4 regions of the Dactylosporangium sp. NPDC000521 genome follow, and region 4 is predicted to be linked to each of the others. Evidence: riboswitches for the same ligand, from Rfam matches in the RefSeq annotation. Region 4 holds a riboswitch; each other region holds the start of a gene.
What was found. A riboswitch is a leader RNA that binds a small molecule or an ion and turns the genes downstream of it on or off. The one in region 4 is predicted to bind cyclic di-AMP.

Region 1: another riboswitch for cyclic di-AMP. It lies ahead of ACFY3L_RS06865 (NlpC/P60 family protein); the one in region 4 lies ahead of ACFY3L_RS35585 (hypothetical protein).
Region 2: another riboswitch for cyclic di-AMP. It lies ahead of ACFY3L_RS32345 (NlpC/P60 family protein); the one in region 4 lies ahead of ACFY3L_RS35585 (hypothetical protein).
Region 3: another riboswitch for cyclic di-AMP. It lies ahead of ACFY3L_RS05190 (NlpC/P60 family protein); the one in region 4 lies ahead of ACFY3L_RS35585 (hypothetical protein).

What each region holds. Positions count from the first base shown of each region.
Region 1 is NZ_JBIAYW010000002.1:229,867-238,145, forward strand. Features, by position in the region: gene ACFY3L_RS06840 (bifunctional metallophosphatase/5'-nucleotidase) at 1-810, opposite strand, end outside; gene ACFY3L_RS06845 (family 16 glycosylhydrolase) at 1,021-1,929, shown strand; gene ACFY3L_RS06850 (NAD-dependent epimerase/dehydratase family protein) at 2,084-3,067, shown strand; gene ACFY3L_RS06855 (RNA polymerase sigma factor RpoD/SigA) at 3,484-4,407, shown strand; gene ACFY3L_RS06860 (methyltransferase domain-containing protein) at 4,882-5,628, opposite strand; gene ACFY3L_RS06865 (NlpC/P60 family protein) at 5,692-6,660, opposite strand; cyclic di-AMP (ydaO/yuaA leader) riboswitch at 6,687-6,832, opposite strand; gene ACFY3L_RS06870 (ABC transporter ATP-binding protein) at 7,124-7,897, shown strand; gene ACFY3L_RS06875 (ABC transporter ATP-binding protein) at 7,915-8,279, shown strand, end outside.
Region 2 is NZ_JBIAYW010000010.1:461,841-465,481, reverse strand. Features, by position in the region: tRNA gene ACFY3L_RS32365 (tRNA-Gly) at 1-45, opposite strand, end outside; gene ACFY3L_RS32360 (pyridoxamine 5'-phosphate oxidase) at 55-561, opposite strand; gene ACFY3L_RS32355 (MarR family winged helix-turn-helix transcriptional regulator) at 610-1,083, shown strand; gene dcd (dCTP deaminase) at 1,093-1,671, shown strand; gene ACFY3L_RS32345 (NlpC/P60 family protein) at 1,697-2,668, opposite strand; cyclic di-AMP (ydaO/yuaA leader) riboswitch at 2,677-2,809, opposite strand; gene ACFY3L_RS32340 (LamG-like jellyroll fold domain-containing protein) at 2,906-3,641, opposite strand, start outside.
Region 3 is NZ_JBIAYW010000001.1:1,086,192-1,094,470, reverse strand. Features, by position in the region: gene ACFY3L_RS05235 (hypothetical protein) at 1-392, opposite strand, end outside; gene ACFY3L_RS05230 (hypothetical protein) at 479-1,138, opposite strand; gene ACFY3L_RS05225 (DUF1152 domain-containing protein) at 1,184-2,167, opposite strand; gene ACFY3L_RS05220 (hypothetical protein) at 2,409-2,543, shown strand; gene ACFY3L_RS05215 (hypothetical protein) at 2,546-3,226, opposite strand; gene ACFY3L_RS05210 (dienelactone hydrolase family protein) at 3,454-3,930, shown strand; gene ACFY3L_RS05205 (hypothetical protein) at 3,925-4,470, opposite strand; gene ACFY3L_RS05200 (ADP-ribosylglycohydrolase family protein) at 4,499-5,380, opposite strand; gene ACFY3L_RS05195 (VOC family protein) at 5,492-5,896, opposite strand; gene ACFY3L_RS05190 (NlpC/P60 family protein) at 5,920-6,909, opposite strand; cyclic di-AMP (ydaO/yuaA leader) riboswitch at 6,917-7,096, opposite strand; gene ACFY3L_RS05185 (serine/threonine protein phosphatase) at 7,370-8,279, shown strand, end outside.
Region 4 is NZ_JBIAYW010000013.1:76,592-84,870, reverse strand. Features, by position in the region: gene ACFY3L_RS35615 (deoxyguanosinetriphosphate triphosphohydrolase) at 1-376, shown strand, start outside; gene ACFY3L_RS35610 (NAD(P)/FAD-dependent oxidoreductase) at 418-1,662, shown strand; gene ACFY3L_RS35605 (response regulator) at 1,687-2,352, shown strand; gene ACFY3L_RS35600 (sensor histidine kinase) at 2,349-3,491, shown strand; gene ACFY3L_RS35595 (hypothetical protein) at 3,425-4,111, opposite strand; gene ACFY3L_RS35590 (diguanylate cyclase domain-containing protein) at 4,333-5,847, shown strand; cyclic di-AMP (ydaO/yuaA leader) riboswitch at 5,893-6,035, shown strand; gene ACFY3L_RS35585 (hypothetical protein) at 6,167-6,922, shown strand; gene ACFY3L_RS35580 (polyprenyl synthetase family protein) at 7,079-8,279, opposite strand, start outside.

The sequences.
Region 1 (8,279 bases), on a different contig from region 4:
GTGGATCACGAGGACCATCGACTTGATGCCGAGCCAGCCCAGCAGCGTCGCGTACTGGTTGGCCGTCTGCACCTCGTCGTGGAAGTCGACGGACTTGATGCCGGCCGGGTTGACGATGCCGGGCGTGCCCTCGAGCGTCATGCCGACGTAGGCGACCGGAACGCCGTCGTAGAGCTTGATCGTGAACGGCAGCAGGATCGGCAGCTTGGTGGACTTGCTGGTGACGTTCGCCGCGAGGTAGGGGAACTTCGCGCCGGCGAAGCCGTCGCCGTCCTGGCAGCCGTCGACGGGGTGGCAGCCGCCGAACTGGATGCGCTTGAGCTCGTCGATGCCCTCGTCGAACTCGTGGTTGCCCACGGAGGCGATGTCGACACCCATCGCGTTGAGGGTCTCGATCGCCGGCTCGTCGTGGAACGCGGCGCTGACCAGCGGGGTGGCGCCGATGTTGTCACCGGCCACGACCGTGTCGCTGTTGCGCACGCCGTCGGCCTTCGCCGCGTCGCGCAGCTTGGTCAGCCAGGTGCTCAGGTACTCGGCGCCGCCCGCGGGCGTGCCGTTGATGAGCCCGCCGCTGCCGGTCGGCGGGTCGATGTTGCCGTGGAAGTCGTTGAACCCGAGCAACTGCGCGGAGGTCGTCGGACCCGTCTTCTGGGCGAACGACACGTTGGCCGGCGTGAGCGGGGTCCACTGCTCGGACCGCTCGGGCGCGCCGGACTTGGCTAAGGGCAGCAAGGCGACAACCGCGACGGCGAGCGCCGGCACCGCGAGGTGCTGAGCGATCCGCCACGCGCGGGCGCGGGGCTGGGCCATGATCTCTCCTTTTGGAAGACATGCGTCGACGGACATCCTTCCGTAGCCGTCGATCCGGCACGAGCGTCGGCGGGATACGGCTGGATTGCATGCGGGTGAATGCGAGGGTCCGTGTCCGATCGGGCCGCGAAGTACACACGATCGTCGACGCTCCGCAGCGCTGTGGGGACGCAAGGTATCCGGTAGGTTTTTCGAAAGGAGGCAGACACCATGCTGAGGCGAGCCGCGACCATCATGGTCGTCGTCGCGTCCGCGATCTGGGTGGCTCCCGCGCCGGTCCTCGCCGTCGACCAGGCCGACTGGGCGCCGGTCTTCTCCGACTCCTTCGACGACCCGGGCACGCTGCCGTCCGGCTGCGCCGCCTATGACGGCTCGGCGGAGGGCGCCGAGCCGACCTACTTCCGCCCCGAGGCGGTCACCGTCTCCGGCGGCCTCCTGCACCTCGCGCTGCACCGGCGCACGTACGGGGGCAAACCGTTCGTCACCGGCGAGCTGCGCTGCCTCGGCGCCGCCCAGCAGTACGGGCGCTACGAATTCCGGGCGCGCGTGCCCGTCGGCGCGGGCATCGCCTCGATCGCGATGCTGCGCCCCGTCGACCAGCAGGCACCCCAGCACGAGTCGCAGCTGGAGATCACCGCCCGGCCCGGCGACGAGACCGCCCTGGTGCGCAACGGGTCGGGCACCGGCACCTCGGTGCACACGGTGCCCGGGCCGTTCAGCGACTGGCACTCCTACGCCCTCGAGTGGTCCCCGGCCGGCTTCAAGGTCTTCGTCGACGGCAAGGAGCGCGCCGCCGACCCCGGTGCGTCCCCGGCGCAGCGCTGGTTCGGTTTCGCGGTGACCACCAGCGAATCGGGCGCCCCGGGCACATCGACGACGCTGCCCGCGGAGTTCCAGGTCGATTATCTGCGCGTGTACGCGTTCGCCCCGGTCTCCTCGCTGCCGGCGGTGGCGGCGCAGCCGTCGACCGCGCAGAACGGGATGGCCGGCTCACCGGGCGGCCACCGGTGGTCGCTGTGGCTGGCGGTCGTGGCGACGGTGATGGCGGCGATCGCCCTGTTCGCCCTGGTGGTGCACAAGACCCGCCCGCACCGGCCGCCTCCGTCGCACCGCGCGTAGCGCTCCGAGCCGGCTCCCGCCGCACGCCTCCCACCGCACGCCTCCCGCCGCACGCCTCACGGTTCACGGTTCACGGTTCATGCTGAACGCTGAACGGTCACGCTCACGGCGAACAGGGCTTCTGGATCGGCGCGGGGCGGCGAAAGATCGCCGGATGAGAATCCTCGTCCTCGGCGGCACCGTGTTCCTCGGCCGGGCGGTCGCCCGGCAGGCCCTCGCCAGGGGCCACGACGTCACCTGCGCCGCCCGCGGCACGTCCGGCGACCCGGTCGGCGGCGCGACGTTCGTCACCGTCGACCGGGAGGAGCCCGGCGGCCTCGGCGCCGTCGAGGGCACGTTCGACGCGGTGGTCGACGTCGCCCGCAAGCCGAGCCACGTCCGGCACATGGTCGCCGAGCTGGCCGGTCGCGCCGGCCACGTGACGTTTGTGTCCAGCTGCTCCGCGTACGCCGACGCCGTGACACCCGGCCAGACGGCCGACACCGCGCCGCTGCTCCCGCCGGCGGACCCGGGCCACGAGGACCCCACCGCCGGCGCCGAGGAGTACGGCCGCTGCAAGGTCACCTGCGAGGAGCTGGTCCGCGAGGGCTTCGGCGAGGTCCTCGTCAACCGGGCCGGGCTGATCGTCGGGCCCGAGGACCCCACCGGCCGGTTCGACTACTGGGTGGCCCGGCACGCCCGCGGCGGCGAGATCCTCGCCCCGGGCGACCCCGACGAGCGGCTGCAGTACGTGGACGTCCGCGACCTGGCCGACTGGATCCTGCGCTGCGCCGAGGAGGGCCGCACCGGCACCTACGACGGCATCGGCGCCCCGATGACCCGCCGCGACTTCCACGCCGGGCTGCAGGCCGGGACCGGGGGCACCGGGACCCTCACCTGGGTGCCGCAGGACTTCCTGGTCGGCCACGCGGTCGCGCCCTGGTCAGGTGCGCGGTCGCTGCCCCTGTGGCTGCCGCTGCCGGAGTACGGCGGTTTCCTCACCCGGGACGTCACCCGGTCGCTCGCCGCCGGCCTGCGGACGCGGCCCCTTCCCGAAACGGCGGCCGACACACTCGCAGCCTTCGGTGACACTCGCCACATTACTGGGCTCACGGAAGAGGAAGAAGTCGAGCTGTTGCGGGAATGGCACGCTCGGTAGGGGATGGTGTGACGAGCCAGTCAGCATTTCGACAGACCGCTGCCCGCGTCGATTCCTGCGGATACATGTGCATTTGCCTGTCATGCGGGCGACTCTTGCCGATGAACAGCGGTGACCCCGGTCCCATCGAACGTCGTTCCCAGGGAACTCACAGCGAGTTTAGGCGTCTGACGGGCAGGAACACCACGTATCACTTGTTGCAACCGAAGCGAACCGGAGCTGCTCCCGAGTCGTCTAGGTAAGTGGTGCAACTCTCACGGGTCGTCACCGGAATCGCCCGCGAGGGTGGAATTCCGCAGGCCACGTGACCGTTGTGTAGGGGGCATACCCGGGGGGCACCCGTTTTAGCAGGGTGAAACGGGGAAGGCGAAGGATGGACGGGGAGGGGCCCGAAGGTGGAGAACGTGAAAGTGGAGATGCGACCCGATACAGGTGCCGAAGAGCGTGACCTGGTTGGTGTGTACCTGCATGAGATCTCCCGCACGCCGCTGCTCGACGCCGCTTCTGAGGTCGAGCTTTCCAAGGCGGTCGAGGCCGGTCTCTATGCGGAGCACCTGCTGGACGAGGGCAGGGTGCCCGACGGTGTGAGCACCGCCGAACTGCAGCGCCTCGTCGACGAGGGCGAGCGGGCCAAGGACCGGTTCATCCGGGCCAACCTGCGGCTCGTCGTGTCGATCGCACGGCGCTACGTGCGGTCCGGCATGCCGATGCTCGACCTCATCCAGGAGGGCAACACCGGCCTGGTCCGCGCCGTGGAGAAGTTCGACTACGTGCGCGGCTACAAGTTCTCGACATATGCGACATGGTGGATCCGCCAGGCGATCAGCCGGGCGATCGCGCAGCAGGAGCGCACGGTCCGGCTGCCCGTCCACCTCGTCGAAGACGTCAACCGGATGCGCAACGTCGCGCGTCAGCTGACCCGTGAGCTCGGCAACGACCCCGAGCCCGAGCAGCTCGCCACCGCCCTCGGCGTCCCCGTCGAGCGCGTCCACGAGCTGAAGCGCTGGTCCCAGGACACCGTCTCGCTCGACACGCCGGTCGGCGACGACGGCGACACCAGCCTCGGCGACCTGGTCTCCGACTCCGACGCGCCGTCGCCGGAGGACGTGGTCCTCGCCGCCCTGGAGCGGCAGCGCATCGAGGGTCTGCTCAATCACCTCGACGACCGGTCCGCGGGCATCATGCGCGCCCGCTACGGTCTGGAGGACGGCCGCGAGCACTCGTTGACCGAGGTCGCGAGCCGGTTCTCCCTCTCCCGTGAGCGCATCCGCCAGCTGGAGATCCAGGCCCTCGGCCGGCTCCGCGAGCTGGCCCGTGCCGAAGGCCTCCAGGCCGCCTAGCCCACAGACGACCCGCAGCCCCTGACCGTCCCGGTCGGGGGCTGCTTCCGCATGTTGGGACGCTTAGGTATCGTTTAGGTCACCGATCATCGATCTGTGCCCACGTCCCGTAGCGGTGCCGGCCCGTCCGCGCCACCCGGCGCGGACGCCACGGGACCGGCCGCCGATGCCCCGCCCCGTGACGCAGCGTCAACAGCGGCGGTGTCCGGTTGGCGGGGCGCTGTCAGGAATCGCCTCTTGGGTCCGTTCGATGGTGTGTCGTCCGGTCGACCGCCGGCGGCGCGTCCAGGCCGGTCCGGGCCGCGTCGCAGCCCGGGTGGCGCGGCTGGTCGGCGGGCCTCCCGGCTGATCGCGGCCTCGAGATCGGCTCGGCGGCCCCACGGCCGGTTGTCAGGGCGCCGGGGTCGGCTCGGCGCGGCGGTCGGTGGGCGGGCGTCAGGGCCGCCTCGGCGGCTCCACGGCCGATGGGCGAGGTCAGGGGCGCCGGGCCACCACGAAGAGGCGCGGGAAGGGCAGGATCGTGCCGAACGGTTCGCGGGGGTAGCGCTCGCGCAGCGCGGCGGCCACCCTCGCCCGGAAGTCGTCCAGCTCCGCGCCGGACAGCGCGTCGAAGTAGGGCCGCAGGCCGGTCCCGCTGAACCACTCCAGCACCGGGTCCTCGCCGGGCAGGACGTGGAAGTACGTCGTCTCCCACGCGTCCACGACCAGGCCGAGCCCGGCGAGGGTCCGCACGTACCAGGCAGGCTCCTGCACCGGCGTCGCACCGCGCGGCCCCAGGACGGTCGGGTCCAGGATGTCCGCGTCGAGGATCGGCCCGCCCGTCGGGACCTGGAACGCGAGCGTGCCACCGTCGTCGAGCGCCGCCGCGAGCACCGGCATCAGTGCGGCGTGGTCGTCGACCCACTGCAGGGAGGCGTTGGCCACGATGACGTCCACGGAGCCGCGCTGCGGCCGCCACCCGGCGATGTCGCCGAGCTGGAACGACAGTTGCGACGTGCCGAGCGACGCTGCCTTGGCCAGCATCTCGGGGGAGGAGTCGATGCCGAGCACCGCCGCGTCCGGGAACCGTGTCGCCAGGGTCGCGGTCAGCGTGCCGGGCCCGCACCCGAGGTCCACGACCGCGACCGGCGCGGTGGTCTGGATGCGCGCCACCAGCTCGTGGAAGGGCCGCGCCCGCTCCTCGGCGAAGCGGCTGTACTGCTCAGGATCCCAAGAGGCCATGCCCCAATCCTGCCGGGCATGGCCTCTCGCTGAAGTACTGAAGTGCTGGCGCCGAAGCGCGGGCTACCTGACCCGGCCGAAGCCCCGCAGGTTGCTGCGGTTGGTCGAGGAGACCTGCACCGTCTTGCCGGTCGTCGGCGCATGGATCATCTGACCGTTGCCGATGTAGAGCCCGACGTGCGTGATGTTGCTGGTGGAGGTGCCGAAGAAGACCAGGTCACCCGCGGCGGCGTCGGCCTGCGAGACCCGGGCGGTCCCCCTGTACTGGTCCTGGGCGACCCGGGGGATGGTCTTACCCGCGGCCTTCCACGAGGCCAGCGTGAGGCCTGAGCAGTCGTAGCTGCCCGGGCCGGCGGCGCCCCACTTGTAGGGCTTGCCGATCTGGTTCCACGCGAAGGTGACCGCCTGGCCCGCGACGCCTGACACCGCGGGCGGCGGGCCGGCCGGCTTGGTGACCGCGTTGGTCTTGGTGCTGCCGGCCGCGGCGGCCCTGCGCTTGAGATCCTCGAGCTTCTTGACGTCGCCCTCGATCTTCTTCTTCTTCGTCTCGAGCTCGGCCTTCTTCGCGTTCTCCGCGGCGAGCGTCTCGTCGATCTTCTTCTGCTCGTCGGCGAGCTTCGTCTGGGCCTCTTTGTAGGCCCCGATCTCCGCCTGCCGGTGCTTGTTCATCTGCTGCAGGGTGGAGAGCTGGTCGATCAGCGTGTCGGAGGACTGCGAGTTGAGAATCACCGACAGGCTGCCGAAGTTGCCGGAGGTCTTGAACGCGGCGACCGCCAGCACGTCGACGTTCGCGGTGGCCGTGGCCGCGCTGTCGGCGAGCGGCTGGAGCCGCTTCTGCAGGTCCGCGTTGGCGGCCTGCGCGATGGCGAGATCCTCGTTGACCTTGTTGTAGGCCTCGACCGTCGCCTCGAACTCGTCGCCCACCTTGTCGAGCTGGGCTTCGATCTCGGCGAGGGTCGGATCTGCCTTGGCGACACTCGCGGGCGCCACGATCGCCAGCGACACCACGCCGATGACGAGTGTGCGCAGCAAGGACCGTCCTGGGGACAAGGGATGACCCTTCTTCACCGACCGCCTACCGGGTTAGCTGACGGGTTCGGGCGGGAAGAGTGCGCCCTACCGCGCTGTGCGGATTCACCCCGAAGGACTCTGGGTCCCCGGCTCGACAGCGCCAGAGCGGCGCTCGATTCGGCGGCGCTTGCCCGGCGCCGCCCGGGGTGGGCGACGGACTGCCGTGCAGGCCAGGACATAACTTAACGTGATCACCGGCGAAGCGAAACCCGCGAGCGTTGTTGAACATTGATTACCCCAAAAGTCCGAATCACGGCGGGTTGTCGCTCCACATCGGACAGTGATGCACCACAGAAGATGGTGTTGACGGACACACAATTGGGGCTTGATTCTGCTCTCAGACCCGGTTAAATACACGTAACTTTATTCACCGTCGATGCACATAGTTCGCCCACTCCGAACACCCCCGGAGGAGCGTCACCGGATGTTGCGTGTCCAGAACCTCGAGGTCGTCTACGACGACGTGATGCTGGTCTTGCGAGGCGTCAGCCTGCAGATCCCACCAGGACGCATCGTCGCGCTGCTCGGCGCGAACGGTGCGGGCAAGACCACGCTGCTGCGGGCCCTGTCGGGCCTGCTCGGCGTCCACGACGGCGCCATCACCAAGGGCTCCGTCACGCTCGACGAGAAGCCCATCCACCGGCTCAAACCCGCCGCCGTGGTCCGCCACGGCGTCTCGCAGGTGATGGAGGGGCGCAGGACCTTCGCCGAACTGACCGTCGAGGAGAACCTGCGACTCGGCGCCCACACCCGCCCGAAGGGCCGGGCTGAGGCGATGGACCGCATGTACACCCTGTTCCCGGTCCTCGCGCAGCGCCGCGGCAGCATCGCCGGCTACCTCTCCGGCGGCGAGCAGCAGATGCTGGCGATGGGGCGGGCGCTCATGTCGGACCCGGCGTACCTGCTGCTCGACGAGCCCAGCCTCGGACTCGCGCCGCGAATGGTCGAGCAGGTCCGCGACCTGATCGTGCAGATCAACCAGGCCGGCACCGGCGTGCTGCTGGTCGAGCAGAACGCGACCATGGCGCTGTCCATCGCCGAGCACGGATACGTGCTGGAGACGGGCAAGGTCGTGCTCGACAAGCCCGCCGCCGAACTGCTCGCCGACGACGACATCCGCGAGTTCTACCTGGGACGGGCCGAGCGGTCCTTCCGCGACGTGAAGCACTACAAGCGTCGCAAGCGCTGGCTGTCATAGAAAAATCAGGAGTAGCCGTGCTGCGTTTCGAAGACGTCCGGCTCAGCTTCGCCGGCGTCAAAGCCATCGACGGGGTCTCGTTCACCGTCGCGAAGGACGAGCTCTTCGCCGTCATCGGGCCCAACGGGGCCGGAAAGACGTCGATCTTCAATGTGATTTCCGGGGTGTACCGGCCGCAGAAGGGCAAGGTGTCCCTCGACGGCACCGACCTCACCGGACTGCGCCCGGACAAGGTCGCCAAGCTGGGCGTGGCGCGCACCTTCCAGAACGTCGAGCTGTTCCAGCACCTGACCGTGCTGGAGAACCTCATGCTCGGCCGGCACCACCACATCCGCTACGGCACGCTCGCCGCCATCGCGTGGCTCGGCCGGGCCCGGCGCGA
Region 2 (3,641 bases), on a different contig from region 4:
CTGTCAGCTTGGGAAGCTGATGTTCTGCCATTGAACTACACCCGCGAGCGACGCCTACTGTACCGAATCCGCGGGCGTCGTGCACGGACCATTCCGGCGGGCTCTGGGAAGTCGGGGTAAGCGGTCGCGCCAGAGGGTCTTGGTGGAGGTGAGGGGGGAGTCGCGCTGGACGATCATCGCTACCTCGATGGTGAGGGCGTAGAGCTTCCAGTCCACGCGTTGCGCGGCTCGCATCTGGAGGGCCAGGGAGGCCACGACCAGGGGATCCATGACGGGCGCGGCGCGGCCGGAGAGGTACGCCTCGTCGGAGGTGTCCTCGGCGGGGAAGCTGTGCAGCGCGTAGCGGCCGTCGCGGTCGAGGTCGTGGCGCTTCGGGGAGGGGAGGATGAAGCAGTAGAGGCCTTCGTCGGTGATGACGGGCATCACGGGGTGGACGCGGGGGCCTCCGTCGGGGCGGATGGTGGCCAGGTAGCCCATGCCGGGGCCGTACTGGCAGATCAGAGTGCGGATGGCCGTCGCCAGCAGGGGCTCGGCCGTGGAGAATTCTGCCCACGTCGCCATGCCCTCAATTTACTCGTACACGTGTACGAAAAGTGTGTGATTCCACGAATGAAGGACAATGACCCGGTGGGTGACGCGAGCGGCGAGCTGATCGACCTGCTGAGAAGCTTCAACCTCGAGGCCGATCGGTTCCTGGAGGTGTTCACCCGGCAGCACGGGCTGCACCGCACGGACATGAACGCCGTGGCGTACATCTGGCGGGCGGCGGAGCAGCAACAGCCGCTGACGCCCGGGGAGCTGGCCAGGACGCTGCGGCTGAGCCCGGCGGCCACGACCGCGCTGCTGGACCGGTTGGCGAAAGCCGGGCACATCGAGCGGCGGCACGACACGGAGGACCGGCGTCGCGTACACCTCGTGATGCAGCCACCGGCGAAGGCCTTGGCCCAGGCGTTCTTCGCGCCGCTGGGGCGGCACATCCGGGAGGCGCTCGCGGAGTTCGACGAGCAGGACCTGGAAGTCACGAAGAGGGTCATCGAGGCCGTACGAGGGGCCACCTCGAGCGCCGCAGACGAAACCACATAGGGTCAGGACGTGCTGCTCTCCGACCGTGACCTGACCAAAGAGCTCGCCGACGGCCAGTTGCGGCTCGAGCCGTTCGACAAGGACCTGGTCCAGCCGTCGAGTATCGACGTGCGGCTCGACCGGTGGTTCAGGGTGTTCAACAATCACCTGTACACCCACATCGACCCGGCGATCCAGCAGGACGATCTCACCGCGATGGTGGAGGTCGACGACGGGCAGCCGTTCGTGCTGCACCCCGGGGAGTTCGTGCTCGCCTCGACGCTGGAGGTGATCAGCCTCGGCGATCAGCTCGCGGGCCGGCTGGAGGGCAAGTCGAGCCTGGGGCGGCTCGGGCTGCTGACGCACTCGACCGCGGGGTTCATCGACCCGGGGTTCTCCGGGCACGTGACGCTCGAGCTGTCCAACGTGGCCAATCTGCCGATCATGCTCTGGCCGGGGATGAAGATCGGGCAGCTGTGCATCTTCCGGCTGTCCTCGCCGTCGGAGCATCCCTACGGGTCCGCGGTGTACGGCTCCCGGTATCAGGGCCAGCGCGGCCCGACGGCGAGCCGCTCCCACCAGAACTGGCGGACCTGGCCGACGACGTAAGGGCCGGCGGCCAGGTCCCGAAGCTCTAAGCCACTCTGCCGTACCCGGAGATCGGTGCCGTGTCGATCTTCTTCATGCGGACCACGTCGCCGGTGGTCGGGGCGTGGACCATCCAGCCGCCGCCGACGTACATCCCCATGTGGTGCATGTCGCTGTAGAAGAAGACCAGGTCGCCGGCCTTCAGGTCGGCGCGGGTGACGCGCTTGGTGTCCGAGTACTGCCACTTGGTGTAGTGCCGCAGCGTGTGGCCGGCCTGCTTCCAGGCGTAGAGCGTGAGGCCTGAGCAGTCGAAGGTGTTGGGGCCCTCGGCCGCCCACACGTACTTCTTGCCGATCTGCTGGCAGGCGACCTGCGCGGCCTTCGCGGCGTCGCCGCCGGAGTACTCAACGGGGCAGGCGACGGGGCGCAGCTCGCCGGTCGCGCCGCTGGAGCCATACGCCTTGGTGCGCATGTCGTTGAGCGTCTTGATCTCGGCGTTGATCGTGGTCTCTTTCGTCGCCATCTCCGCCTCGGCGGCCTTCTGCTTGGCGATCAGGTCATCGAGCGGCTTCTTCTGGTCGTCGAGGACCTTTTTGCTGTCCAGAACGTCCTTGATGCCCTCGGCCTCGTCCTTGGCCAGCATGTTCAGCATGACGAGCTGCTGGGCGAACGTGTCGGGCGAGCCGGTCGTCATCAGCGCGTTGAAGCTGGAGATCCGCCCGGTCTTGTACTGCATGACCGAGAACGCACTCACCCGCAGCAGCGCGGCGTCGACCTGCGCCTGTAGCGGGTCGATCTGGCTCTTCAGCTGCGCCTGCTTCGTCAGGTTGGCCTTCAGCTCGCCCTTGAGCTGGTTGTGCTGCTCGATGATGGGCTCGACTTCATTCCACTTCTTGTCGATCTGCGCTTCGAGCTCGGCGGGCGTCGGGTCCGCGTGAGCGAGGCCGGTGATCCCGACGGCGAGTGAGAGACCGCCGAGCGTGGCAACGAGGAGCCGAACCAGACGGTTGGGCCGCATCGAGGGGTTACTCCTTCTTCCAGCCGCCTACCGGGTTAGCTGACGGGTTCGGACGGGAAGGTCGTCCTACCGCAGATCGCGGATTCACCCCGATGACGCAGTGGGTCCCCGGTTCAAAAATCGACTCGGCGGTGCCGTCTGGCGCACCCGTGGTGGGTGCGGACATCCATCCGGCCGGAATTTACGGTATGGCGAGTGACCCAGAGGGGCAAGCCAGTGTCCGAATTAACCGAAAAGTCAGGGCGCCCGAGTGATGAACACGTCATCAATTGCACCGGCGAACTGGTCGTTGTTCGCACTGGTTCCCTTACCGCCAATACAGAGCGGATCCGTGTTCACGATGGACAGTGACGGAGGAATGGCCGACCGGCCCCTGGTCTTGCCGTCCACGGCCACCGTGAGCAGGGCGTCACTGCGTGCGCACTCGATCCGGTGCCACCGGCCGTCAGCCACGCTCAGCGATGCGAGGGCTACGTAAATGGTAGGTTCGCCCACGCCGACAATCACACAACTGGGGCGCCCTTCCGCACCGTCCACCTGCAACTTGAACTGACTGTCACCGACCGAGAACCCTTTTTGCAGAACATTGGCGCCTTTAGAAGTCTCATTGGGCGCGAGGAGCACACTCGCACCATACGAGAACTCCTCCCGGCCCGGATTGAGGAATTCCGCGGGGCCGCTCTGCAAGATGGCGCGTGCGCAACTCTCCGCACCGTAGTGCTCACACGGCTGGGGAAATCGCACCGCGAGTCCGCCGGCGTGCGGCACGGCCGACAGCTGGCCGCCGGCCCTGCGGATCCGCAGCGGGAGCCGGCCCGCGCTGTCCAGCACCGGCCCCGTGATCCCGCTGTCGAAGGTGTACCGGAGGACGTCGGCCGAGGGTGCGGCGGCGACGAACGAGGGCGCGGCCGGGGAGGAAGGGGCACCGGAAACCGTGGCGTGGCGGGGTGAGGGCCGAGCCGAAGCCACGGAT
Region 3 (8,279 bases), on a different contig from region 4:
TTGCTGTAGTCCGTCTTCGCGCCCAGGTCGACGCCGGGCGCCGGGGTCAGCACGAGGCGGTGCGTGCGGGTGTCGCTGCCGGGGTTGACGTACGGCTCGAGGAACACGGCGTCGATCGCCCCCCACGGCACGAGCCGGTTGATGCCGGCCACCTTCAGCTGGAGCCCGGCCTCGCCGATGACCACCGGGTCGGGCCGGAACGCCTCCCGCAGCTGCCACAGCGAGAACACGATCGCGAGCCCGCCCAGGATCAGCAGCGCCGTCGAGCCCAGGTTGATGAACACGAGCACGGTCAGCTCGGTGCCGGTCCGCGAGGCCCAGATGACTCCGCACCCGGCGAGGAAGTACAGCGCGAGCAGCCAGAACTTGGGGCGACGATAGTGCAGCGTCATCATGTCTCCGTGCGAGCGACATCATCGAGAGCCGCGACAGTCTCGCACATCCCGCCCCACCGCGATGCCCCGTCCAGGCGGGCGTCCTACACCGCGCAGAGCAGCGTGGGGTCGTGCTCGCAGTGCCCGAACTGGTCGCGGACCGCGAGGCTGCCCGGGTCGAACGTCGTGGAGTGGACGGTGCCGGCCCAGGTGTGCAGGACGATGGTGTTGCCGGCGGCGAACTCGACCCGGACGACGTCGGCCAACGTGCCGTTGTGGAAGCTGTGCCAGACGACCGCGACGGGGAGCGGCGACTCGCGGCTGAGCCACCCGGCGCGGGACCGGAGCAGGAACTTGTCGAAGTAGCCGTCGGAGTCGCTCGCGCAGTGGTACTGGACCCGGACGACGTCCCAGCGGCCGTCGGGCGAGCGGGCGGCCCCGGCGGCCGGCCCCGGCTTGCAGCTGTCGTCGAGCACCTCGGCCATGACGAGCCCGGCACACGCCAGCGGCACGGGCAGCACGAACAGGGCCGACACCGCCAGCGTCCTGAGCGGCCCCGGCGCCACCGTCAGCGCGACGGCGAGGACCAGCATCATCGGCACGGCGAGCGCCACCGCGATCGTGGGCGCGACCTCCGCGACCGGCCGCAGCGAGAGGTGGTTGCGCGGATTCCAGTGTGCGTACGCCACGAATCCCGTCGCCAGCACGGCGATCGCGACGAGCGGATAGGCGGGCCGTGATCGCCACCGCCGAGGTGAAGGCATCCGCACATCCTTCCCCATGCGCATTTCCCAGTGCATCCCCGCAGGTCAATGGGGGAAGGCGCGGGGGATGCGGGCGGTGGCGAGGTCGTCGCGGAAGGCCTGGATGCGGGTGATCACCTGGCGGCGGCCGATCGTGTGCTCGATGCGGTCGAGGTACAGGCAGCGCGCGGCGAGCTTGTCGAGGTCGACGGTGAAGTAGACGGCCATCAGCGGGTTGACGAACAGGGCGCTGCCGGAGGTGCGGTGGGTGAAGCGGACGTCGCCGAAGGCGCCGGCGGTGGCGGCGGCGATCTGGCCCTGCACGATGCTGGGCCGGTCGGGGGTGGCGGCCTGGGCGTCGGCGACGGCGTCGCGGTACAGGACCGCCTCCCGGCCGGCGCTCGGGATGGACAGTGCGCCGAGGTAGCCGCCGTCGCGGTCGAGCGCGGCCAGGTTCTCCAGCACCTGCACGTGGTTGACGCCGTCGTGCGCGTCGATGCCGAAGCCGAGGCTCGTCACCAGCTTGACCGGCACGTCGAGAGCGGTGACGGCGGCGACGCTGGTGATGTCCTCGACCGGGGTGCCGAGGTCGCTCTCGTCGCCGCGCAGCAGGATGTCGGTGCCGCCGTCGACCAGCACCACCGCGTCGATGTCGAGGTGCTGGATGAGGTACCGGTAGCCGTCCCGCAGGGTCTGCACGCCGAGCGGCGGGAACGCGTACACGGTCGAGGGCAGGTCGTGCGCCGCCAGCCAGCGGGCGAGGGTGCGTTCGGGGAAGTACCAGTCGGGGCTGTCGGTGTCCGGTCGCACCGCCGCGACCTGTTCCGTCGCCCACGCGGCCCGGTCGATGAGCTCCAGCTGCGAGAACGACAGGCTGGCCAGGTGCACCCGCGTCCCGCCCTGCCAGAGGGCCAGCGCGAGGGGCAGCCCGGCGTACACGTCGAACCCGCCACCCGCCCCGGCGATGAGCACGTTGCGCGCCGGCGCGAGCGCGGCGAACAGCGGCGGCACGGCCAGCGAGAACGACGGCGCGCCGGCGTGGTCGGTCACGGCCTGCCGGCCGGGCGTCGTGGGCGGCCTCGCGGATGTCCGGGTCGGGGTGCCGGCGCGCCGGGACCGTCCGGAATGGCGTCGAGGAGGCTCAAGGCGCCCACGATACCGACCGCGGGAGTCCCGTGGGGGCGGCGATCATGAGGCAGGTCCGCACGGTCGCGGCCGGTTGGATCGAACCCGCCGGGGTAGCCGGATCTTCGGAGAACGTCATGCCTGAGCCGCGGGGAAGGAGTCCACCGTGCAGCATCGACCGCTGGGCCGCACCGGCGTCCGGGACGGCCGGGCCGTCGACCGGCTGGAGAAGGTCACCGACGAGCAGCACGACCCGCGGCCCGCGGGGCCACGGGGCTCAGGCCGCATCGCAGGTGCGTGACGTCAGATCAGGAACGACCGGCGGGTCTCCGCGCCCACGTTGATGGTGCCGACCAGCGTGCCGGAGTGGTCGTGCACATCCGTCGTCCGGTTGCTGCGCATCACCTCGCGGATGCCCGGCGGCAGCGCCGGCGGGTCGTCCTCGGTCAGGCGCATCCGCGTCGCGGCGGCGATGAGGCGCGACACGAGGCGGGCGGCGTCGGCGGTGACCGGCACCCGGCCGAACTCCCAGCCGGACACGGTGAGGTCCAGCAGCTCCAGCGTGTGCGCCAGCAGCAGGTTGGGGTCGGTCAGCACCATGGCCCGCTTGACGTCCGCCTCGACGGCCGTCAGCGCCGCCGACAGGTGGACGTACGGGTGCAACGGCAGCTCCGTCAGGCGGTACCGCAGGTGCGGCCCCATCTGCCGGTACAGCGCCCGATAGTCGCGCCGGTCCACGCGGTGCCCGCGCACCTGCGCCTGAACGTCGGCGTAAGCGTGGTCGGCGGTGTCGTGCACGATCCGGGTCGCGACGGACAGCCCGTCGTCGCCGGTGAGCGCCTGCGCCAGCGAAGCTGCCTGCTGCTGCCAGCCGCCGGCCACGTGCGCCCCGTACCGCTGCCGGACGTCGGCCAGCAGCGCCTCCTGCCGTGCCGGGTCGACCAGGACAGCCCTGCCGGCCGCCTTGCGCCGGAACCACCGCATGCCCCGCTCCTCACCTCACGCCCGATCGATCATGACATCGGTACGACCAGTACACCATTCGACGTCGACGCATTCCTTGCCTGTCCGCTCGCGGGCCGCCTGGCACGCATAGGGTGGCAACATGGCTGAGGTTGTCCTGTTCCACCACGCCCAGGGGCTGACGACGGGCGTCGTCGCGTTCGCCGACGCGCTGCGCCGGGCCGGGGCACACGGTCCACACCCCCGACCTGTTCGACGGGCGCACGTTCGACAGCATCGAGGCCGGCCTGGCGTACGCCACCGAGCTCGGCTTCCCCGGCGAGATCCTGAGCCGCGGCGCGCGGGCGGTGGCGGAGCTGCCCGGCGAGCTCGTCTACGCCGGCTTCTCGCTCGGCGTGCTGCCCGCCCAGCTGCTGGCGCAGACCCGCCCGGGCGCCCGGGGCGCGCTGCTGTGCTACTCGTGCGTGCCGGTCACCGAGTTCGGCCCCGCCTGGCCCGCCGACGTGCCGGTCCAGGTGCACGGGATGGACGCCGACCCGATCTTCGTCGGCGAGGGTGACATCGACGCCGCCCGTGACCTGGTCGCCCAGGCGAAGGACGGCGAGCTGTTCCTGTACCCGGGCGACCAGCACTACTTCGCCGACAGCTCCCTGCCGACCTACGACCCGGAGGCGACCGCCCTGCTCATCCGCCGGACGCTCGACCTGTTGGCGCCTGTTTCATGAGCTGACGGCCCGCAGCGCGGCGAGCAGCCAGGTGAACGCCGGCACGGCCGGCGGCCCCGCCTCGGTGCCGTTCAGGGTGGCGAGCAGCTGCCAGTAGCGCTCGACTCGGGCGTCGGCGACCAGCTCCAGCCATCGGACGAACGCGGCCGTCTCCTCGGCGGGCAGGTCGGCTGGGACGATCCGGCGCACGATCGCGCGCGCCTCGGGCGAGCCGGCGGCGACACCGCGCTCGACGGCGTCGCCGGCGTGGGCGAGGACGAGCGGGCGGATGTTCATCCCGAACTCCAGCCGCGGGTCGCTCAGCACCATGGTGCGCAGCTTGCGCCGGAACGCGGTGTCGGCGACGAGCTCGGCGAGCTCCAGCCACGCGGCGGCCCGCGCGCCGGTCGGGTCGTCCGCGAGGCCGGTGGGCAGCTCCCGCATCCAGCCGGCCACGATGGCGCCGTCGGGGTCGGTCACGCCGTCGAACACGGTGGCGACGAAGTCGTCGATGAGGTCTTGCCGCTGCTGTACCGACAGCTGGTCGGGTGTGCTGGTCACGGTCAACTCCTCGGTCGTGTCTCGGCCGCTACCAGGTTGGGAGCGGCTCGCAAGCGTCGGTCCATGTCGCGGGCACCCCGTCCAGGCCGGTGCGGGCGGCGACGATGCCACCGGCGATGGCGCAGGTGGTGTCCATGTCGCCGCCGGCGCTGACGGTCGCCCATAGCGCCTCGGCGAGGTCGTCCAGGTGCCGGGCGGCGCACCAGATCGCGTAGGGCACGGTGTCCGGGGCGGAGATCAGCGTTCCGCAGCCGACCTCACCGGCGATCCACCGCGGCTCCCGGTCGAACGGTCGGCGGCAGAGCAGGCGGAGCCGGGCGGCGACCTCGCCGTCGGGTGTGCGCGCGGCCACCTGCGGCAGCAGCTCCTCGGCCGGCACCCGCCGGACCGCCAGCGCGGCCGCGACGGCGACAGCGACGGCACCGGCGGTCGCTTCGGGGTGCGCATGGGTGACCGCCGCGGACAGCGCCGCCTGCTCGACGACCAGGTCGAGGTCGTCGGCGAACCAGGCGCCCAGCGGGGCGACGCGCATCGCGGCGCCGTTGCCCCACGAGCCCTGACCGCCGAACTGCGCGGCCGTCACCGACCGCCAGGCCGCACCGTCGCCGACGGCCTGCAGCACGCCGTGCATGGACGGGCCGTAGTTGCGGTACGGGTCGGCGGCGTACGCATCGGCGAACCGGCGGGTCAGGTCGTCCTGCACCACCTGGCCGTGGTCGCGGAGCGTCCCGTACAGCGAGACGGCCATCGCGGTGTCGTCGGTCCACGGCCACGGCCCCTTCGGCACCAGCCGCTCCTCGATCTGCCACTGCATCCGGTCGGCGGGCCGGAAGAACCAGGTCTCGCCGAACGCGTCGCCCAACGCCGTCCCGTGCAACGAACGGGTCGCGGCGTCGACGTCGGTGATCACCGTCCGATCGTGGCAGCCGGTCACCGCACCTGTCGAACCGTTTCCGCGCACCGCCCCCACCGCTTCGTGCGCCCACCGCTTCGTGCGGCCGGCCGCACGAATGGCCGGCGGTCAGGCGAAGTCGGCTTCGGTCATGCCCTCCGGATGGCCCGGCGGCCACTGTACGAGCTCGATGCGGTACCCGTCGGGGTCGGTGAGCCAGGACGTGGCCATGCCCTCGCCGTGGTCGGTCGGCGGCTCGGCCGTGAGGCCCCTGCCGGCCAGGTCGGCGACCGTGGTGCTGAGGTCGTCGACCTGGACGACGAGGTGGTTGACGGCGCCGGTGTCGACGACCGGCCGGGCGGGGTCGTGCACCAGCTCGAGGCTGACGAACGGGTCACCGGGCAGCCGCAGCATCGTCAGGCTGCCGAACCCGGTCTCCGGGACGTGGCCGACCTTGGAATAGCCGACCGCGGTGTAGAACGCGAGCGAGCGCTCCAGATCCGTGACCCGCAGCCCGAGATGCAACGTGCGCATGCCCGGCAGACTACCGTCCGTGGTTACGCGACTCTGCCGTAGCCGTACAGCGTGTCGATGTCGACGGGAGCGACCTTGACGACCGTGCGGCTGTTCGGGGCGTGGATGATCTGGTTGTTGCCGATGTAGATGCCCACGTGCCCGAGGCCGTTGTAGAACACCAGGTCGCCGGGGGCGAGCTGGCTCCGGGAGATGTGGCGGACCTTCGACCACTGCTGCGCGGCGTTGTGCGGCAGTGTCACGCCGGCCGCCTTCCACGCCATCATGGTCAGCCCCGAGCAGTCGAACGTGTTCGGGCCGGCCGCGCCCCACACGTACTTCTTGCCGAGCTGCGCCCAGGCGTAGTTGACCGCCTTGCCCGCGTTGCCGGACACGGCCGGCGGCTTGGCCGGGTTCGTCGCCGGCGGTGGGGTGGTGGTCTTGACCTTCGCCGCCGCGGCGGCCGCCTCGGCCTTGGCCTGCAGCGCGTCGAGGCGGGCGATGTCGCCCTCGATCTTCTTGCGCCGGGTCTCCAACTCGGTCTTCTGCTGGCTCTGCGCGGCAAGGGTCTCGTCGAGGCGCCGCTGCTCGGTGTCGAACGCGCCCTTCGCCGCCGCGTACGCCGCCAGGTCCCGCTGCTGGCTGTGCGAGATCTGCTGGAGCGTGCCGACGCGGGCACTGAGCGTGTCGGTCGATGTCGCGCCCAGCATCAGCGACAAGGTGCCGAGGTTGCCCCCGGACTTGTACGCGTTGACCGCGAGCGCGGCGGCATTGTCCTGCGCCGCCGTCAGGGTGTCCTGCAGCGGCGCCATGTCGGCCCGCAGCTTCGTGATCGCCGCCTGGGTGGCTTCCAGGTCGCCGTTGACCTTGTTGTACAGCTCGACGACGTGCTCGACCTCCTGGTTGCCCTTGTCGATCTGAGCCTGCAGCTCCTGCGGCGTCGGGTCCGCCTGCGCGGCGCAGGCCGGGGCGATCATCGCCGCCACTGCCAGTGCGACGACCGAGGCGCGGAGCGTCGTGCGTCCGTTGAACACGGCACAGTCCTTCTTCGGTGACCGCCTACCGGGTTAGCTGACGGATTCGGGCGAGAAGAAGGCGCGCCCTACCGCGCCCCGGTGTGGCGGGCGCGGATTCACCCCATGGGGAGGCCCCGGTTGGTTCCCCGGCTCACCGGCCGCCCGCATCGAACACGCGCGACCGACAACTCGGCGGTGGCTGCCCGGCCACCCCGGCGGGGCGGGCGACGTCCGGCAGGCCGGGCCAAACGTAACGCGGCGCGGCACTGTCAGCTCTCGATCTAAGCCACACTTAACGAAGACACAAGACAGACCTGCCGAGCGCTCTACCGGAGGCGATCGACGGAGCGGGCCATGACGGCCAGGCCGGCGACGGCCAGCAGGGCGAGGGCGGCCGGGATGAGGGACACCCGCGGGAGCCCGATGGCGGCGGCGCCGGTGCCACCGGCGGGATCGGAGTGAGGACTAGGCTCCCGCCATGTCCCGGCTGAGCAGACACTGCGCCGTCTCCACGGAGTTGGCCCTGCTCAGCGACGCCAGGCTGGCCCGGCTCGTCGACAACGCCCAGGCGCTCGGCGTCGGTGTCGGCGGCGCCTCGGCCCTGCTGGGCGTCGCCGGCACGCCGGTCTTCGTGAAGCGGCTCGCGCTGACCGACCTGGAGCGCCTTCCGCGGCACGTGCGCTCGACGGCGAATCTGTTCGAGCTCCCGACGTCCTGCCACTACAGCGTCGTCGCGCACGGTGGCGGGGGCTTCGGCGCGTGGCGGGAGCTCGCGGCGAACACCATGACGACGAGCTGGGTGCTGGCCGGTAGGACCGAGGCGTTTCCGCTGCTGTACCACTGGCGCGTGCTGCCGGGCGCGCCGCCGCCCGCCGAGGAGCACGAGGACATCGACCGGGCCGTCGCGTACTGGGACGGATCGGCGGCGGTGCGGCGGCGCCTCGAGGCCCTTGCGGCGGCGTCGGCGAGCGTGGTGCTGTTCCTCGAGTACGTCCCGCAGCGCCTGGACGCGTGGCTGCGCGAGCATCCGGACGCCGTCGGCACGGTTGAGCACCGCCTGACCGCCGACGTCGCCTTCATGAATGCCAACGGGCTGCTGCACTTCGACGCGCACTTCGGCAACATCCTGACCGACGGCGACACGCTCTACCTGACGGACCTCGGGCTGGCCACGTCGCCCCGGTTCGAGCTCTCCGCGCAGGAGCGGGCGTTCCTCGAGCGGCACCGCGACCACGACGCGAGATATGCCGTGCGGGAGCTGCTCAACTGGATCGTCGCCAACGTCGCCGGGATCACCGGGACCACCGAGCGCCACGCCTACCTGCGTCGCTGCGCGGCGGGAGCGGCACCCGACGGGCTTCCCGCACCGTTCGCGGAGATCGTCACCC
Region 4 (8,279 bases):
GGCCGCCGTGTCCGCCACCCGGGCCGCGCACGGCGACGGGCCGGTCCGCCGCTATGACGCCGACCTGGTCGTCCCGCCCGTCGTGCGGGCGCAGTGCGCGCTGCTGAAGGGGATGGCGCTGCGGTACGTGATGCGCCGCCCCGGCTCGAAGCAGCGCTACGCGCAGGAGGCCACCGTCCTCCAGGAGCTCGTGGCCGCCCTGGCGGACCGTGCGCCGGACGGCCTCGACGCCGCCTTCGCCCCGATGTGGCGGGCGGCCCCCGACGACGCGGGCCGGTTGCGGGTCGTCATCGACCAGGTGGCCAGCCTGACCGACCTGTCCGCCACGGCCTGGCACCAGCGGCTGCTGCACCCGGCGGACTCCGCGGGCGGGTGAGGCCTTGGCGGATCGCGAACCGGTAGGGAAGGCTGGGACGCATGGCTGACGAGCGGACATTTGTGATCGTGGGCGCGAGCCTCGCCGGGGCGAAGGCGGCGGAGACGCTGCGGGCCGGTGGCTTCACCGGCCGGATCGTGCTGATCGGCGAGGAGACCGAGCGCCCTTACGAGCGGCCCCCGCTGTCCAAGGGCTACCTGCAGGGTGACAAGGACGCCCGCGAGAAGGCGTTCGTCCACCCCGAGTCGTGGTACGCCGACAACGGCGTCGACCTGCGCCTCGCCACCCGGGTCACCCGCGTCGACCCGTCCGCGCACACCGTCACCCTCGACGGCGTCGACGAGCTGCGCTACGACAAGCTGCTGCTCACCACCGGCTCCCGGGTCCGCACCCTCGACGTGCCGGGCGCCGACCTGACCGGCGTGCGCTACCTGCGCACCGTCGACGAGTCCGACGCGCTGCTGGCGCACCTGGGCAGCGCCGAGCGCGTGGTGGTGGTCGGCGCCGGCTGGATCGGCCTGGAGACCGCCGCCGCGGCCCGCAAGCACGGCGCGGCTGTCACTGTCGTCGAGGTCGCCGAGCTGCCCCTGCAACGGGTGCTGGGCGACGAGGTCGCCACGATCTTCGCGGACCTGCACCGGGCCAACGGCGTCGAGTTCCGCTTCGGCGCTTCCGTGGCGGAGTTCCGCGGTACAGACGGGAAACTGCGGTCGGTCGTCCTCGCCGACGGCACGGAGCTGCCCGCGGACGTCGCCGTCGTCGGGATCGGCATCCAGCCCAACACCGAGCTCGCCGTCGACGCGGGCCTCGAGGTCGACAACGGCATCCTCGTCGACGCCGCCCTGCGCACCTCCGACCCCGACATCTACGCCGCCGGCGACGTCGTCAACCTCGAACACCCCGGGCTGCGCCGGCGCATCCGCGTCGAGCACTGGGCCAACGCCCTCAACGGCGGCAAGATCGCCGCTGCTTCGCTGCTGGGCGATGCGGTGTACGACCGGGTGCCGTACTTCTACTCCGACCAGTTCGACCTCGGCATGGAGTACTCCGGCTTCGTCGCCCCCGGCGGCTACGACCGGGTCGTCTTCCGCGGCGGCACCTCGGTCAAGGACGGGTTCATCGCCTTCTGGGTCGAGGGCGGCCGCGTCCTCGCCGGCATGAACGTCAACGTCTGGGACGTCACCGACGACATCCAGGCCCTCGTCCGCGCCGGCTGGGCCGGCACCGCCGTCGACCTGGCCCGCCTCGAGGACCCGGGGGTGCCGCTGGGCGAGCTGCTCGGCTGAGCCCGCGCTGGCTATCCTGCAGATATGTCTGAGCAGGTCAGGCTGGTCATCGCCGATGATCAGGCGATGATCCGGGCCGGCCTGCGGCTGGTCGTGGAGACCGCGGCCGCCGGATCGATCACCGTCGTCGGCGAGGCGTCCGACGGTGCGGAGGCGGTCGCGGCCGTCCAGCGGCTGCGGCCCGACGTGCTCGTGATGGACATCGCCATGCCGCGGCTGGACGGGCTGGCCGCGGCCCGGCAGGTGCTCGCCGGGCCGCGGCCGCCGAAGGTCGTGCTGCTCACCATGTTCGACACCGACGAGCACCTGCACGCGGCGCTGCGGCTCGGGGTCAGCGGGTTCCTGCTGAAGGTGTCACCGCCGGAGCAGCTCGTCGACGCGGTCAGGATCGCGGCGGCCGGCGACGCGCTCATCGACCCGGCGGTGACCACCCGGGTGATCGCGTCGTTCGCCGCCCGCCCCGAGCCCGTCGCGCCGCCCGCGCTGGACACGCTGACCGGGCGGGAGCGGGAGGTCCTCGAGCAGCTCGTCCGCGGGCTGTCCAACGCCGAGATCGGTGCGCGGCTGCTGATGGGGGAGGCGACGGTCCGCACCCACGTCGGCCGGATCTTCACCAAGCTCGGGCTGCGCGACCGGGTCCAGGCCGTGGTGTACGGCTATGAGGCGGGCCTCGTCCGGCCGGGCGGATGACCGCCGTTCCCCGGCCGTCGCGGCCGGCCTGGCTCGACGTCGTGCTGGCGCTCGCGGTCGCCGGGGCCGGTGTCGTCGAGGCGTACGGGCGGGCCGGCGCCGGTCCGGGACAGGTGCACCGGCCCGGGCTCGTCGCCGCCGGGGCGGTGCTCGCCGGCGTGATCCTGCTGCCGCGCCGCCGGTTCCCGGTCGCGGCCCTCGCCGCGCTGACGGCGCTGTCGGCCCTGTTCCGGTTCGCGGTGCTGGACGACGACTACCCGCTCACCGCCTGGCAGTTCTACTCCAACCTCATCCTCGTGCACACCGTCGGCAGCGCGGCGTCAGGGCGGCGGGCCCGGGCCGCCGGCGCCGCCACCGTCCTCGCCGCCTACGCCCTGCTGCAGACGCTGCCGGGGCAGGACGTCGCGGAGGGGCTGATCAGTGCGATCTTCATGGGCGTCGCGTACGGCAGCGGCGTCCTGCTGCGGCGCCAGACGGACCGGACGATCCGGATGGCTGAGCGGGCCGCGGTCGCCGCCGCGCAGGAGCGCACCCGCATCGCGCGGGAGCTGCACGACGTCATCTCGCACCACGTCAGCCTGATGACGCTGCAGGCCGGCGGGGTGCGGATGCTGCTGGCCGGCGACCCCGCCCGCGAACGGGAACGCGACCTGCTGCACAGCGTCGAGCGGGCCGGCCGCGAGACGGTCGAGGAGCTGCGGATGCTGCTCGGCGTCCTGCGTGACGGGCGGGCGCCGGTCGGCCTCGACCAGCTCGACCGGCTCGCCGTGCCGTTGCGCGCCGCCGGCCTCGACGTCAGGATCGGCACGACCGGCACGCCGTGCCCGGTGCCGCCGGCGCTCGGGCTGGCCGCGTACCGCGTGGTCCAGGAGGCGCTGACCAACACGCTCAAGCACGCCCGGGCCGCGACGGTGGAGGTGACGATCGGCTTCCCGCCGCCCGCGCTGACCGTCGAGGTCAGCGACGACGGGTCGGCCACGGTCGCCGGCACGGGGCACGGGCTCGCCGGGATGCGGGAGCGGGCCGCCCTGCACGGCGGCACCCTCCACGCTGGACCCCGGCCCGGCGGCGGCTACACCGTCGCGGCCACGTTCCCGCTCGGCGGCGCCGCGGCGGTCCCGCCCGCCACCGGCTCCTGAGCCCACTCGGCGTCGGTCATCCGCAGCATCCGCACGCCGATCACGCCCGCGCCCGCGATGTAGAGCAGGCTGCCGGCGATCATGCCGATCGGGTAGATGGGGCCGGTCAGCATCCCGGCCACCATCGCCGGCGGTGCCCACCAGGGGACGCGCCGGTCGTACGCGAGCGCCAACCCCAGCAGGAGCACCCCGAGCAGCCCGAGGAAGCCCGGCACCTGGAACCCCCACTGTGCCCCGCCGGCGGCGAAGGCGGCGTCGGCGAGGCGGTCGCCGGCCGCGGTGCCGAGGTCCGCCTCGAGCCGGGCGTAGAAGAAGTCGCCGAGCATCAGCGCGGAGAAGTTGACGACGCCCAGCAGCGCGACGAGCCCGGCGATGTGCCCGAAGAGCACGGCGCGCCGGCGGACCAGGTGGATCATGCCGATGATGCCGGGCACGAGCAGGACCCAGCTCCAGTGCAGCAGCGCGGCGCTCACCGAGACCTGGCCGGGGTGGCGGCCGTACGCGCCGTCGGCGGCGTCGCCGGCGCGTAGCGCGGGGTCGGTGAGCAGGCCCGCCACGTACACCAGCGGGGCGGCGACCAGGCAGCCCCCGGCGAGGAGACGGCGGAGTTTGTGCGGCATAGCGACCTTTCAGACGGTTTTGTGTGACTCGACGGGATGTCGAGCCGGAACCGTAAGCCGGCCGTCGCCGCGCCGTCGTCAGCCGCGGCGCTGACGCGGGTCCGCGCGGCGGCGGACGGCGTCCGCAATTGCTTAGGATCGGAGGCGGTGCGTCGATGTGAGGGATGCAGGGTCGGCCGGATCGGGGTAGGCGAGCCGTGGATCGAGATCGGGACATGGCGATGGCCGCCATCCGTTCGGTCTACCGGATCACTGGGCGCATCAACACCGGCAGCACCGTCGTCGAGACGCTGAACCGGATCGCCGACGCCGTCGTCGAGAGCGTCGGGTTCGGCGCCGCCGTGGTCAACTACCTGCATCCGGAGGGTGTGTACGAGGCGGTCGCCATCGCCGGGTCCGAGGAGGCGCGGGCGGAGCTGCTCGGCGTCCGGTACCCCGCGGCGGAGTTCGACGCGCACCTGGCCGCCGCCGACGAGTGGGGGCAGCTGCGCTTCCGGCCGCACGAGCGGCACAACGACGGCATCCAGTCCTGGATCCCGGCCGCGCCCGACGGCACGGACGACATCCCGGAGGAGGAGCGCTGGCACCCCCTCGACGCCTTGTTCGCGCCGCTGCACGCCCCCGACGGCTCGCTCGTCGGCGTGCTCAGCGTCGACCTGCCCGCCGACGGCAGGCGGCCCGGCGCGTTCCAGCGCGAGCTGCTCGAGATGCTCGCCGCGCAGGCCGGCATCGCGATCAACAACGCCAACCTGGTCGAGGCGCTGCGCCGGGAGCGGCAGCACCTGGAGGCGAGCGAGGCCGCGTTCCGGCTCGCGTTCAACGGCGCCGGCACCGGCATGTGCATGATCGGCCTGGAGGGTGCCGACATGACCCGGCTCGTGCGGGTCAACCCCGCGCTGTGCGAGCTGCTCGGGCGGGATGAGGACGTGCTCGTCTCGATGCGCTTCGGCGACTTCATCCACCCCGACGACTTCGAGCGCAGCAGGGAGGTGTTCGCCGGCGGCGCCGGCACGATCCGCGACTACGAGGTGCGCTGCGTCCGCGGCGACGGCGAGACGATCTGGATCTCCGCGACGATGTCGGTGGTCGCCGGGTCGCCCGCGTTCGCGATCACGCAGGTGCAGGACATCACCAGCCGCAAGGCCACCGAGGCCGACCTGGTCCGCAGGGCCTTACGCGACCCGCTGACCGGCCTGGCGAACCGCGAGGCCGTCGCCGAACCCCTCGCGGCCGCGATCCGGCGGGCCCGCGCCGAGCACGTGATCAGCGCGCTGCTCTTCTGCGACCTCGACGACTTCAAAATCGTCAATGACACCCTGGGTCACGAGGCCGGCGACGCGGTCCTCGTCGCCGTCGCGCGGCGCCTCCAGTCGCTGGTGCGGCCCACCGACACCGTCGCGCGCCTCGGCGGCGACGAGTTCGTCGTCCTCATGGGCAACGTCGCCGTCGGTGACCTCGGCGCGCTGGTCGACCGCCTCGAACGCGCCGTCTGCGCACCCGTCACGCACCAGGGGCACATCATGCGGGTCAGGGTCAGCGTCGGTGTTGCCGTGATCGATGACACGGTCGAGGACGCGGGCGCCGCGCTGCGGGCCGCCGACCGCGCGATGTACCTGGTCAAGGGCGGTCGTCACGCCGGCGAGGTGACCAGAAGGGTGACAGCGTTCGGTGATCGTTCGGGTGCGCCGGGTGGTATGCCGTTGCTGCGGTTGGCCCGGCCCGAGACGGCCCAGTAGGGTCGTTGAGTCCGCTCCGGTCGACCTGCACCGATCGGTGCTGCCGGGCGGGCGCCGTCGAGTCGCGATCTTCGCGAGCCGGGGACCCATGCGCGTCCTCTGGGGTGTATCCGCGGCCTGGCCGCGGTAGGGCGAAACTTCCCGCCCGAACCCGTCAGCTAACCCGGTAGGCGGCACCGGAAGGAGTCTGCGCCGATGCCGGCCGCCCACGCGCCCTCGTAGCACCTCACCACTGGTTCCCCCCTTCCAGCACGCCGTCCCCGGGCGACGTGCCGATTCCGCATGCCATTTTCTGCCTGCCACGAAGGACATATCAGTAGTGAAGCCCGTATTGAAGGCGTTGCCACGCCAGTTCCACCCGCGACATCGCCGGCTGCCCGTGCTGGGCGCCAAGGCCGGCACCGTCTCGGTCGCCGTCCTGTCCGCCACGCTGCTGGGCACCCTGCCGGCGGACTCGCCGGCGTCGATGTTCACCGGCCCCGCGTACGCCGAGTCCGGCACCGTCGCGGCCGCCTGGACCTGGCCGTCACCGTCGTCCTTGTCCGCTTCCGGACCGTCGTCCGCGCCCTCCGCCGATGCGCGGGCGGAGCCCCTGGCCGTCGCGGTGCCGGCCGCGCCCGTTCCACCGGCGCAGCCCGCCGTCAAGCCCGTCGCCGGCCTCGACCAGCGGCAGATGGACAACGCCGCGATCATCGTCAAGCAGGGCAGGGCGCAGGGCATGCCTGACCGGGCCCTGGTCGTGGCGCTCGCGACCGCGATGCAGGAGAGCGACCTGTACAACATCGCCAGCTCCGCCGTGCCGGCGTCCCTGCGGCTGCCGCACGAGGGCACCTCGACCGACCACGACTCGGTCGGGCTCTTCCAGCAGCGGGCCAGCCAGGGCTGGGGCACCGTCGCAGAGCTGATGAACCCCGCCCACTCCGCGATGCTCTTCTACAACGCGCTCAACCGCGTCGAGGGCTGGCAGCGGATGAGCGTCACCGCCGCCGCGCAGGCGGTGCAGCGGTCGGCCTTCCCCGGCGCGTACCAGAAGCACGCCGGCCGCGCGGAGCAGGTCGTCGCCGCCCTCACCTGACGCGCATCGCACCCGCCTGGCCGGCGTTTCCCTCGCGGGAGTGCCGGTCAGGCCGGTGTGTCGGGTCGCCCAGCGGGCGCGCTCCTGTTGGGGGAGTGCTGGTTAGGCTGGGTGTCGGGTCGCCCAGCGGGTGCGCTCCTGTTGGGGGAGTGCTGGTTAGGCTGGGTGTCGGGTCGCCCAGCGGGCCAGCCCGACGAGCTCGGCGACCGCGGCCGGCTCGGGGATCGCCAGGTCGAGGGCGACCAGCGCCTGCGCGAGGAGGTCGTCGGCCTGCTGGGCGCACCAGGAGCGGGCGCCGGAGCGTTCGATGACCTTCGCGGCACGCTCCAGGTCGGCGTCGCTGAGGCTGCCCTCGCGGTGCAGCAGCCCGGTCAGCTCGTCGGCGCCCGCGGCGAGAGCGGCGGCGACCGGCAGCGAGCGCCGGCGGCCGCGCAGGTCGGCGAACGCCGGGCGGCCCGTCACGGCCGGGTCACCCCAGATGCCCTGCAGGTCCTCGGCGAACCGGACGGCCAGCCCGAGCCGCACCCCGAACAGCCGCAGCTGCTCCACCTGCGCCGGGTCGCCGCCGCCGGCGAGGGCGCCGAGGGCGCACGCGCAGCCGAAGAGGGCGCCGCTGCGCTGCTCGACCGCGGTGATGCACTCGCGGAGCAGGTCGTTGCCGGAGCGGTGCCCGGGGAGGGCGGCGTCCAGGGCCGTGCCGAGGTCGGTGTGCTGGCCGTGCAGCAGCTGCTGGACGGTGTCGCCGAGGACGCGGACGCCGGCCCGGTCGACGGAGGCCGCCCCGGACTGCCGCCGCGCGTCGGCGCGCGGGTCGGGGGTGCCATGCTGGTCGGTGAACCTGTCCCGGGTCGCCCGGTCCTGCCGCGCCGGCTCCCCGGACGGCGCGGTCGGCGCGGTCGGCGCGGTCCCGGGCGTGGCGCGGCTGGCCTGGCGCAGCGGGCGCGGCACCCGCCTGGTCGGGTCGCCGGTCGCCGCCACGTCGAACGCGAGCGCCAGCATCGCCTGCCCGCCCAGCGTCGCCGGGTGCGGCCCCACCACGCTCCAGGCGGTCGGCCGGTGCCGGCGGGTCAGGTCGCCGTCGAACAGGTCCCGCTGCAGTCCCGACCAGTGGTGCACCAGCTCCACCGCGACCGCGCCCGCCACCGCGTCGTGCGGATCACCGCCGACGGCGCCGGCGCAGACGAGTGTCAGTGCGGCTCGTGTACGAGCGGCGGGCGGACCCTCGTCGAGCCCTCCCAGCTGCAGCTCGGCCACCTCGCGCGACGGCTCCGGCAGGCGGCCGACGGCGGTGCGCAGCGGCGGCTCCACCAGCAGCTCCGCCCATGCGAGGACGTCGTCGACGGTGCGCAGTACGGTG